One region of the Bradyrhizobium sp. UFLA05-153 genome, then DNA from elsewhere that is predicted to be linked to it. Evidence: riboswitches for the same ligand, from Rfam matches in the RefSeq annotation. Region 1 holds a riboswitch; each other region holds the start of a gene.
What was found. A riboswitch is a leader RNA that binds a small molecule or an ion and turns the genes downstream of it on or off. The one in region 1 is predicted to bind cobalamin.
Positions count from the first base shown of each region.

Region 2: it holds a riboswitch for cobalamin, as region 1 does, so the genes downstream of both, Q2941_RS11410 (ribonucleoside-diphosphate reductase subunit alpha) here and Q2941_RS00950 (TonB-dependent receptor) in region 1, are expected to answer to the same signal.
Region 3: it holds a riboswitch for cobalamin, as region 1 does, so the genes downstream of both, metE (5-methyltetrahydropteroyltriglutamate--homocysteine S-methyltransferase) here and Q2941_RS00950 (TonB-dependent receptor) in region 1, are expected to answer to the same signal.

Region 1 is NZ_JBBIAM010000001.1:201,005-204,277, reverse strand. Features, by position in the region: gene Q2941_RS00950 (TonB-dependent receptor) at 1-1,813, opposite strand, end outside; cobalamin riboswitch at 1,931-2,130, opposite strand; gene Q2941_RS00945 (histidine phosphatase family protein) at 2,206-2,778, shown strand; gene cobT (nicotinate-nucleotide--dimethylbenzimidazole phosphoribosyltransferase) at 2,785-3,273, opposite strand, start outside.
Region 2 is NZ_JBBIAM010000014.1:122,631-125,903, forward strand. Features, by position in the region: gene Q2941_RS11410 (ribonucleoside-diphosphate reductase subunit alpha) at 1-1,594, opposite strand, end outside; cobalamin riboswitch at 1,718-1,935, opposite strand; gene Q2941_RS11415 (glycosyltransferase) at 2,264-2,452, opposite strand; gene Q2941_RS11420 (hypothetical protein) at 2,624-3,273, shown strand, end outside.
Region 3 is NZ_JBBIAM010000238.1:134-3,406, reverse strand. Features, by position in the region: gene metE (5-methyltetrahydropteroyltriglutamate--homocysteine S-methyltransferase) at 1-1,968, opposite strand, end outside; cobalamin riboswitch at 2,075-2,298, opposite strand; partial or broken gene Q2941_RS50390 (TauD/TfdA dioxygenase family protein) at 2,876-3,273, shown strand, end outside.

The DNA.
Region 1 (3,273 bases):
TGCGCAGGATGTCGTAGGCCGAGAACGACCACTCCGCCCTGTTGTCCCAGAACAGATGCTTGACGCCGGTCTCGTAGGTGCGCGAGGTCGTCAGGTCGAGCGGCTGGGTGGGCGCGAGCAGGAAGATGTTGTTGGCCGAGACATCGGCGCCGGTCGCGTACTGGCTATAGAAGGTCAGGCCGGGTACGGCTTCCCAGGTGTAGCCGATGCGGCCCGTCACCGGCGCCCAGTCCTTCGTGAACGGGAAGCCCGCGTTCTCTAAGCCGAACTTGTCGGTCGAGTTGCGGTCGAGCCCGATATGCTCGACACGCAGGCCGCCGATCAATGCGAAAGTCCGCGTCAGCTTCAGCCGGTCTTCGAACGACAGCGCCTCGTTATCGATACGCGCGATCTGCTGCTTGGTCGTGAGATCACCGTAATAGCCGCGGTTTGGATCGACCAGTGAGACATAATCGTTCGGGAAATTCGCGGCACCGGGCCTGACGAAGTCGAGGTAGCTCGACGACGACGTGGTGACTAGGCGATTGTCGAAACCTGCGATGTTCGCATCCCAGATCAGGTCGGTGATATTGCCGACGAGGCGCTGGCTGTGCGCGACGTAGAAGCGCTCGCGATAGACTTGGTTGTTCGTGGAATCGAACGCCTCAATCTCGTTGTTGAACCACGTGCGCTCTGCGCCGTAGCCATAGGCTTGGCTTTTCAGCGTGAGGTCAGGCGCCAGCTTCAGCTCAAAACCGCCGCGCAGCCAAACCTCTTGCGCCACGTTGCGGTTGTCGAGAACGTTGTAGTTGGTATTGAAGGTGCGGTCGTCGATGGTTACGGCCCCGAGATTCTTGTAAGTCCCGGAGACGATACCCGTCGTGGCGTTGGCTCCAGCGAAGGCAACGGGCACCAGCGGCGCACCCCAATAGGCCTTGGAGCGATCCTCCCTGTACTCGACCGCGCCCCAGATCTTGAGGCTGTCGGAGATGCGGTGGTTGAGCTGGCTCGACACGTCGAGCGTCTTGGTGCCGGTATCGTCGGCAAAGCCGTTGAGCGAGGAGCGGCTGACGTCGAACCGGTAGTCGAGGCTCTGCACGCTGGTGCTGCCGCCGGAGCCGTAATGGGTGCGGAACGAGTTGAGGGAGTCATAGGAGAAATCAGCTTCGTTCCGGACAGGGCCGGTATGCGGCTGCTTGGTCACGAGATTGACCGCGCCGCCGGCAGCACCCTCGCCCGACATGACCGATGCTGGGCCTTTCACGAATTCCACGGCCTCGAGATTGGCCGTATCCATGACGCGCGAGGTCATGTTCTGTGGGCCGATCTTGATGCCGTTGTAGAGGATATTGATCTGGCTGTTGGTGAAGCCGCGCATCGAGAAGGCCGAGGGCTCCGCCGGATTGTCGCCGGCGGTCACGCCGACCGCGCCCTGGGCGACGTCGGAGACGGTCCGGTAGCCCTGCTCGCGGATCGTCTCGGCCGAGATCACCTCGACGGTCGCGGGCACCTCGCGCACGGTCAGCCCCAGGCGCGAGGCGCTTACGGCTACTGCATTGCTGTTGAGCGGCGTCTGGCTTGTGTTTTGTGCGACAGGCTTCGGTGCAGGCGCGGCGGTTGCTGCTCTCTTCGGTGCCGCACGGCGGGTGCCCTGCCCGTCACGGCTGGTTACCGGTTTGCGGTTCTGGTCGCCATGCGGGGCAACCTCGATCGGCGGCAATTGTTCGCGGGTCGCTTGCGCCAAGGCTGTGGGGATATCAACGAAGACAAATGACGTAAGAATGCTGGACGCGAGCAAAAATTCGCGCAGCTTGCCGGCACGGGCGGAAGACATGGTTCGGGCCTCGGTATGACGTCAGTGGCACGTCACAGCGAACCAAGTCTCAACCTTCGGCGCGTTTCTCGCCTCCGGCTAAGCCAAATGTCTGTACTCCCCGACCGACATCTTCGCGTGTGACCACGGCTGACGGCAGGTCTCCTGGCTCGCGGGTCGTGACCTCTTCGCCGCCTTCCCGGGACCGAGAGCCCAGTGGCTAGTGACGAAGGATTCTCCGCTTACAGTTGCGGGGGCAGCCGCGGCATAGGGGAAAAATCCCCGCACCGCGTTCCCTTTTCATCCCCGATGGGGAAACCGTCACGAGCATCTAGGATTAAGTCCGGGACGGAGTCAATGTGAAGAGGTATGGCGTTCTTGTCGCAGCAGTGGAAACATCTTGGAGACGTTGAATGGAAGGAGACACCTTCCTCTGGCTGGTACGGCATGCGGTCGTCGATGGCGTTGCGGGGACGATCCACGCCATGGATGCGCCGGCCGATTTCAGCGACCGGACGCGCCTCGACGCGCTGCGGCGGTGTTTGCCGGAGAGGGCCGCGAGCTATGCGAGCCCGGCACGACGAACCGTCGACACGGCACGCGCACTCGGGCTTGATCCGATCCTCGTGCCCGCCTTCAGCGAGCAGGATTTTGGCGAATGGACCGGACGACGTCACGATGAACTCGCCGCTGCGGGCGGCGACGCCTATGCAAGATTCTGGGCCGACCCGGCGGGCTCAAAGCCCCCTGGCGGCGAAAGCTTTGAAGATCAAATCGCCAGAACCCGCGAAGGCCTCCACCGCATCGAAAGAGGATCAGCAATCCTCATCGTCCATTCCGGCACGATCCGCGCCGCGCTGTGCATCGCGCTCGACCTCGCCCCACAAGCGGCCTTGCGCTTTGCGATTGATCCGCTCTCGCTCACCCGCATCGACCGGCTGGCGAACGGCTGGCGCGTCGTCTCGGTCAACCAGTCGATCGCTTGAGCCCTATTAGGCCGGACGATCCGGAACATTGGCCAGCGCGAACGTTGCCATGCCATTGTGCAGGGCGCAGGCGAGCCGCACCAGCGGCAGCGCGATCGCCGCGCCCGATCCCTCCCCGAGCCTGAGATCAAGGCTAACCAGCGGCTGAACGTTCAGCGCACGAAGCACGAGGCGATGCCCCTGCTCTGCCGACTGATGCGACGGCAGCAGGAACGGCTGACATGACGGATTAAGCCGCGCGGCCGCCAGCGCAGCGACTGAGACGATGAAGCCGTCGATCAAGGTTGGAACGCGCCGCTGCGCGGCCGCGATGATGGCGCCGCAGATCGCCGCAATTTCGAGGCCGCCGACCGTGCGGAGCACTTGCTCCGGCGATGCACTCGCCTTCGTCAGGCCATGCCGCGCAAGCGCAGCGTCGATCACGCGCGCCTTGCGTGCACGCCCTGCCGCATCGACACCGGTGCCGCTGCCCGCGATTTCGTCGGCGCTCACGCC
Region 2 (3,273 bases), on a different contig from region 1:
CCTTGGCTTCATAGGCCTCATAGGCCGCCTTGAAGGACGTCCCATACAGATCGTGCAAATCGGGCGTCTCGTCCGGCGAGAACAGCGTCCACTCATCGTCGGCGTCGACGCGCTGCATGAACAGGTCCGGCACCCAGTTGGCGGTGTTCATGTCGTGGGTGCGGCGGCGGTCATCGCCTGTGTTCTTGCGCAGATCGAGGAATTCCTCGATATCGACGTGCCAGGTCTCCAGATAGGCGCAGACCGCGCCCTTGCGCTTGCCGCCCTGGTTGACGGCGATCGCGGTGTCGTTGGCCACCTTCAGGAACGGGATGATGCCCTGGCTTTCGCCGTTGGTGCCCTTGATGTGGGCTCCGAGGCCGCGCACAGGTGTCCAATCGTTGCCGAGGCCGCCGGAGTACTTTGCGAGCAGCGCATTGTCCTTGATCGACTTGAAGATGCCATCGAGGTCGTCCGATACGGTGGTGAGGAAGCAGGACGACAGCTGCGGGCGCACCGTGCCGGAATTGAACAGCGTCGGCGTCGAGGCCATGAAGTCGAACGACGACAAGAGATCGTAGAACTCGATCGCCTTGGCTTCGCGGTCGATCTCTCGAATTGCCAGGCCCATCGCCACGCGCATGAAGAAGGCCTGCGGCAGCTCGATTCGCTTGCCTTGCTGATGCAGGAAATAACGGTCGTAGAGCGTCTGAAGGCCGAGGAACTGGAAGTTCAGGTCTCGCTCAGGCTTCAGCGCCGCAGCGATGCGGCCGAGATCGAAACGGGCGAGTTCGGGATCGAGCAGTTCGGCTGCGATCCCGACCTTCACATAGGCCGGAAAGTATTCGGCATAGCGCGTCGCCATGTCGGCCTGCGAGGCCGACGTCGTAACGCCTTGGACATGCGACAGTACCTCGCCGCGGAGCTTGTCGAGTAGCAGGCGCGCGCTGACATAGGCATAACTGGGCTCCTGCTCGACCAGCGTGCGCGCGGCCATGATCGAGGCCAGCGCCAGCTCGTCCTGGCTGATGCCGTCGTAGAGATTGCGGGTGGTCTCGGCCAGCACGGGGGCTGCGGAGACGCCGTCGAGACCGGCGCAGGCCTCATTGATGATCAGCTCGAGCCGGCGCGTGTCCAGACCGACGCGCGAGCCATCCGGCAGCGTGACGTGAAGGGTCGATGCGGCGACGGGCTCCGGCTGCGCGGCCGCTTCCTCGGCGCGCTGGCGGGACCGTTCCTCGCGGTAGAGCACGTAGGCCCGGGCGACCTTGTGGTGCTCGCTGCGCATCAAGGCGAGTTCGACCTGATCCTGCACGTCCTCGATATGAAAGGTGCGCCCCTCACCTGCGCGGCGCATCAGGGCTGCTACGACTTCGGCCGTCAATTGCTCAACGCTCTCGTGAACGCGGCGCGAAGCAACCGCAGTGCTGCCCTCTACCGCGAGGAAAGCCTTGGTCATCGCGACCGCGATCTTGGCGGAATCGAACGGCGAGACCTTCCCGTTGCGGCGAATGATCTGCATGGCCGGCTCGCTGGAAGCAGCCGCAAGTGACTGTGGACGCAACTGGATGATGGGTGCGGAAGCGGTGTCCGCGTCGTGCAGGTTCAGTGACATCAAAGGGCCCCGTGATGCGCGCGTTGTGTTTGGACGGGGCGATAAGGAAGGACGCTGCCGGAACGCCGGCAGATGCGTTGCCGGACGATGCGTGCAAGCGACCGCCGGGACACCCCGCCCGTGGACGTTCAGATCGTCACGGCAGGTCTCCTGGCTCGCAGGTCGTTGCTTGCTTCCTGTCTTCCCGGCGCAGGCGCACCAGTGACGTTGTCCGGAAGCAGCTCGCTGCTGACAGTTGCGGGGGCAGCGCCGGAATTCCGCACCAAAGGCGCAGTTCACCGGCTTCCCTCTTAGCCACTACATCTTGCGGACGCAGTAGGACCGTGACCCCCATATATGGAGATATTCGAGGCAAGCTGTCAATGATTGATTTCATGGGGCGCACGCGGACGGCCCATCCCCCATCAGTTATCGAGTATTGACGAACTCAAGAACGCTTCTGATCGTCGCCACCATAGTCAATTCGCACAGCCGGCTAATGCTCTCAATCCTTGCTCATAGCGAGAAAGCTTTTTACGCGCGTCGAGGCTTCTCTCGGCGCCGGCTCTCGCAGCTTGCTTCATCCCCTTCAGCAAATTCCGATCGAGCGCAAGCTTTTCAATTCTGTTGGCAAATTCGCAAATCTGTCGCGGCTGGCAAAGAAAGCCGTTTACGCCATCCTGTATAAGCTCACGGTAGTCCACCAATGGCGGAAGCAATAACCGGAACCCCGAGCGCGAGCACCTCTAGCACGACGACCGGTCGACCATCGAGCCGCGAAGGCAGCACCAGCACATCGTATGATCCAATCCATGGACGGACAGACTTCCCCAATCGTCCTTTTCTGCAAAGGGCACGAGGCGTACGCGCACCATGCACTTCCAAGCAGCTTCATCTCTGTCCTACGCCAGTGCTCTTGCGGACGATCGCAAAATCGTACCTGGCACCAAGTGAGGTGGGGCGTTCGGATCTCGGCAATCGGCTCGAGATTGTCCCAGACTTCTGAGGTCGCCCCTATATAGCCTGTGGATCAGGTCGAGATTCCAGTTTTTGAAATTCGATTTCAGTTGCACACGCACGAATGGTTTTGTTGCGTTTGTAGCCGATGGCCCATCTTTGGCCGTTCACCGCGGGCCGCCTAGACATCCCAAATCAAACCAAACGGGGCGTCAACCGAAAAAGGGCCGTCTCGTCATTGTTGCTTTAGCCATGACACCTGCGCCTGCTTCGATGATTGCGTGCAATACTCTGCGATCCGGTCAACTGACCGCGCTAACATTGATCCAAGCGACAGCAACACGTCAGCCATCAATGGATAAACTCAAGCGCACCTGTAAAGAGTTCGACATGCAACATCAGCAGCCGCCCACTAATCCGATTTGCCCTGACGATAGGCACCCAAGGGTTCCACCTAGGAATCTTGGTTGGGAGAGCAGCAAGATAGAAGAACTTCCTGCGGGGACCAAGTTCAACCATGCTAATAGGGATGGAGTGTGGGGCGGCGCGGGGCAAAGCGGGCATTCGGGCAAAGCTATTTGGATGGCCTCAGAGAATGATGTGAACGCTGCACACGGCTATGCTGGTAGTTCTGGGCGGTACTTCATTGTCGAGGCGCAAGAGCCACTCAAATTGGCGGTCATGGACGAGTGGTATGATCAAGTTGAACCTGACGAACTGAGCGCATGGGCTGCGATGGCGCA
Region 3 (3,273 bases), on a different contig from region 1:
CGTTGCATCGGCAACACCAGAGGAGCAGATGCGGAAGCTCTCGACTGCCCAGTCGAGATAAGCCTTCCAGTCGGATCGACGGAGCGGCAAACCTTCGCGTAGCGCTGCCTCATCGATTTGGATCATGGTTGCGCCCGACTTTTCGAGGTCGGCGACCTCGTCACGGATCGCGAGCGCGATCTGACGGCAGGCCTCGCTGCGTGGAATGTCGTCACGGACGAACGACCAAGTCAGGATTGTCACCGGCCCCGTAAGCATGGCCTTCATAGGCTTTCTGGTCAGCGATTGCGCGTAGCTCCACCATTCGACGGTCATCGGCTTCGGCCGGGAGACATCGCCGAATAAGATCGGAGGGCGAACGTAACGGGAGCCATAAGATTGCACCCAGCCGTGCTTAGTGAATACGAACCCGGAGAGCTGCTCAGCGAAATACTGGACCATATCGTTGCGCTCGAACTCGCCGTGTACGAGCACGTCGAGCCCGATGTCTTCCTGCCATCGGACGGCGCGAGCCGTTTCATCCCTCAGGAATTGTTCATATTGCGCGTCTGTTAACTTTCCCTTGGCACGCGCGGCGCGAGCAGTGCGGACTTCGGCCGTCTGCGGGAACGACCCGATCGTGGTCGTGGGGAAGAGCGGCAGGCCGAAACGCTTGCGCTGAACCTCGGCCCGGCTCTCAAAAGCGCTATTGCGGCGGCGCATAACCGCATCAATCGCCGCCGTACGCTGGGCAACGGCCGTGTCATGGATCTTCGGGGAAGCTCGGCGGGCCGTCGCCGCAAAGTCTGATTCGGCAAACGCGGCGGCAACGACCTTTCCGTCGGCCGCGAGCGCTTTCGCCAACGTTGCGAGCTCGCCAATCTTCTGAACCGAGAAGGCAAGCCAGCTCTTTACGTCAGTATCGAGATCGGTCTCTAGCTCAAGGTCGATTGGGACATGCAGGAGTGAGCAGGAAGGCGCCAGCTGCACGCGATCCTTGCCGAACGTCGCAATGACGGGCTTGAACCGCTCCACAAGTGCCGACAGGTCGGAACGCCACACGTTGCGGCCATCGATGATGCCGAGCGAAATCACGAGGTCCGCGCGGGCGCCGAGTTCAATCCGGCTCAATTGTTGGGGAGCGCGGACAAGATCGACGTGCAATCCGGCCACTGGCAGCCCCAGAGCAGTCGCCAGATTGTCGCCAATTGCACCGAAATAAGTGGCAAGCATGATCTTGATGCCGGGCACCTCCTTGGCGAAACGCCGATAGACGCGCTGCAGCGCGCTTCGTGTGGTCTCGTCCAGATCAAGCACCAAGCAGGGGTCGTCAAGCTGGACCCACTCGGCTCCACGTTTCGCCAGTTCTTGGAGGACCTCGACATAGACCGGAACGAGGCTATCGAGCAGCGAAATCGGATCAAACGCCAAGTCGGCGCTCTTGCCGAGCTTAAGGAAGGTGACTGGTCCGATCAGGACAGGGCGCGTTTGATAGCCAAGGGCTCTCGCCTCCTCATATTCCTCGATCGGCTTGCGGGAGGAAAGCCTGAAAGTCTGACCTTTATGGAATTCGGGCACCATGTAGTGGTAATTGGTATCGAACCACTTGGTCATTTCCTGTGCAGCGGCGCCATGGCCATGATGGGCTTGACCGTCGTGCTCCTGGTCTTGCGAGCCCCGTGCCATGGCGAAATAGGTCTTCAGCGAGACCGGACCGCCCTCCCAACCGTACGCTTCAGGAATCGCACCGACCATCACGCTCGTGTCGAGAACCTGGTCATAGAGTGAGAAGTCATTGGATGGGATAACTGTGACGCCAAGCGAATTCTGCCGTGCCCAGTTGGCGACACGAAGACCGGCCGCAGCTTCAAGAAGCTGCCGCTCGCTGATCTTGCCCGCCCAGTAGCTTTCGAGCGCCAGCTTGAGTTCGCGGCGTGGCCCGATACGTGGCATGCCGAGGGTTGCGACAGGAAGTGAGGGAAGAGACATAGCTTTAACCCCATTGTGGTTGGAGCAAAGGCTATGGCGGAAACGCAGGCAGAAGGGCCGCGAAAGCGCCCTGCTGCTCGGCGTACCACCGGACACCCCGCCCGTGGTCGATTATGTTGTCGGGGCAGGTCTCCTGGCTCGCGAGTCATCGCCTGCATCCGGCCTTCCCGAAGCGCCTGCTTCAGTGACACGTGTGGATGCGGCTCGCCGCTTACAGTTGCGGGGGCAGCGCCGGCATTGCTTCAATCCTGAACGGATCGAGGACGCACCGGCTTCCCTCTTAGCTCCAGATCAAAGGAGATCTGGAGAACCTCGACGACTTCGATTATCTGCACCAGAGGCGTAACGTCAACCTCTGCGGATTACCTTTGCTGCGCGGGCCGAGACTGTCTTAACGAAGAAAGCATCGAGCCCTTCGCATCTGTCCGTAGCAATCGTCGTGCAAAGCTCTACGCGGCAGGATCTGCTCGACGATTTCGGGCGTAACACTGTGACGTGCGATTGCACCGTATAGTGGTCCATTAGGCCTTTGGTGTCGACCTCCGCCGCTGCGGATAGCCACATTGATCGAATAGTACGAATCAAAATCGATCTCGACCAACAAGACCTTGAGGGGCGTCGTTGTCGACTCCAACGCGGACGGTTTTCTTGTTCGTCGGCGCCGAATTGCAACATCTGCATCAACGTCCCAGCAAAGTGCAAGGCATTTTGGGCCGGTCAACTACCAATGCTAGGAATTGATCGAATTGACAGATCCGGTCAATTTTACGAGGTCGCCTGAGGAGCACAAAAAGGGTTGTCGCCGCGGATTATGACGGATCCCCGCGATGTGGTCCGCAATTTTCGGCTCCTGTCGCGGATGACTTGCGTGGGCTGGCGAACAAACCGCAAATTGGAGAGTGTCACTATGGATGCAGCCGTATCGTCGGATAGCATCATTCCTCGCGCCGACATCGTCAAACGCGCAGCGCGCATCGGTGCAGAGATCCGAAACGTCAAGCTGTCGGGCGACTTGCCGGACCAGACGATCGCCGCGATCAATGAGCTGCTGCTGGAGCACAAGGTTATCTTCTTCCGCGACCAGGGGCATCTCGACGATGCTGAGCAGGAGCGCTTTGCCCTTCGTTTTGGAAGTCCGGCACCTCATCCAACGCTCGGCGCCATAAAGGGAACGGCGTCGATCATCGAGCTTGATTCTGCCCGCGCCGGTAGCCGGGCCGACTTGTGGCACACCGATGGAACCTTCGTTGATGCCTACCCCAAGATTGCGGTGCTACGAGGCGTTGTAATACCACCCTTCGGTGG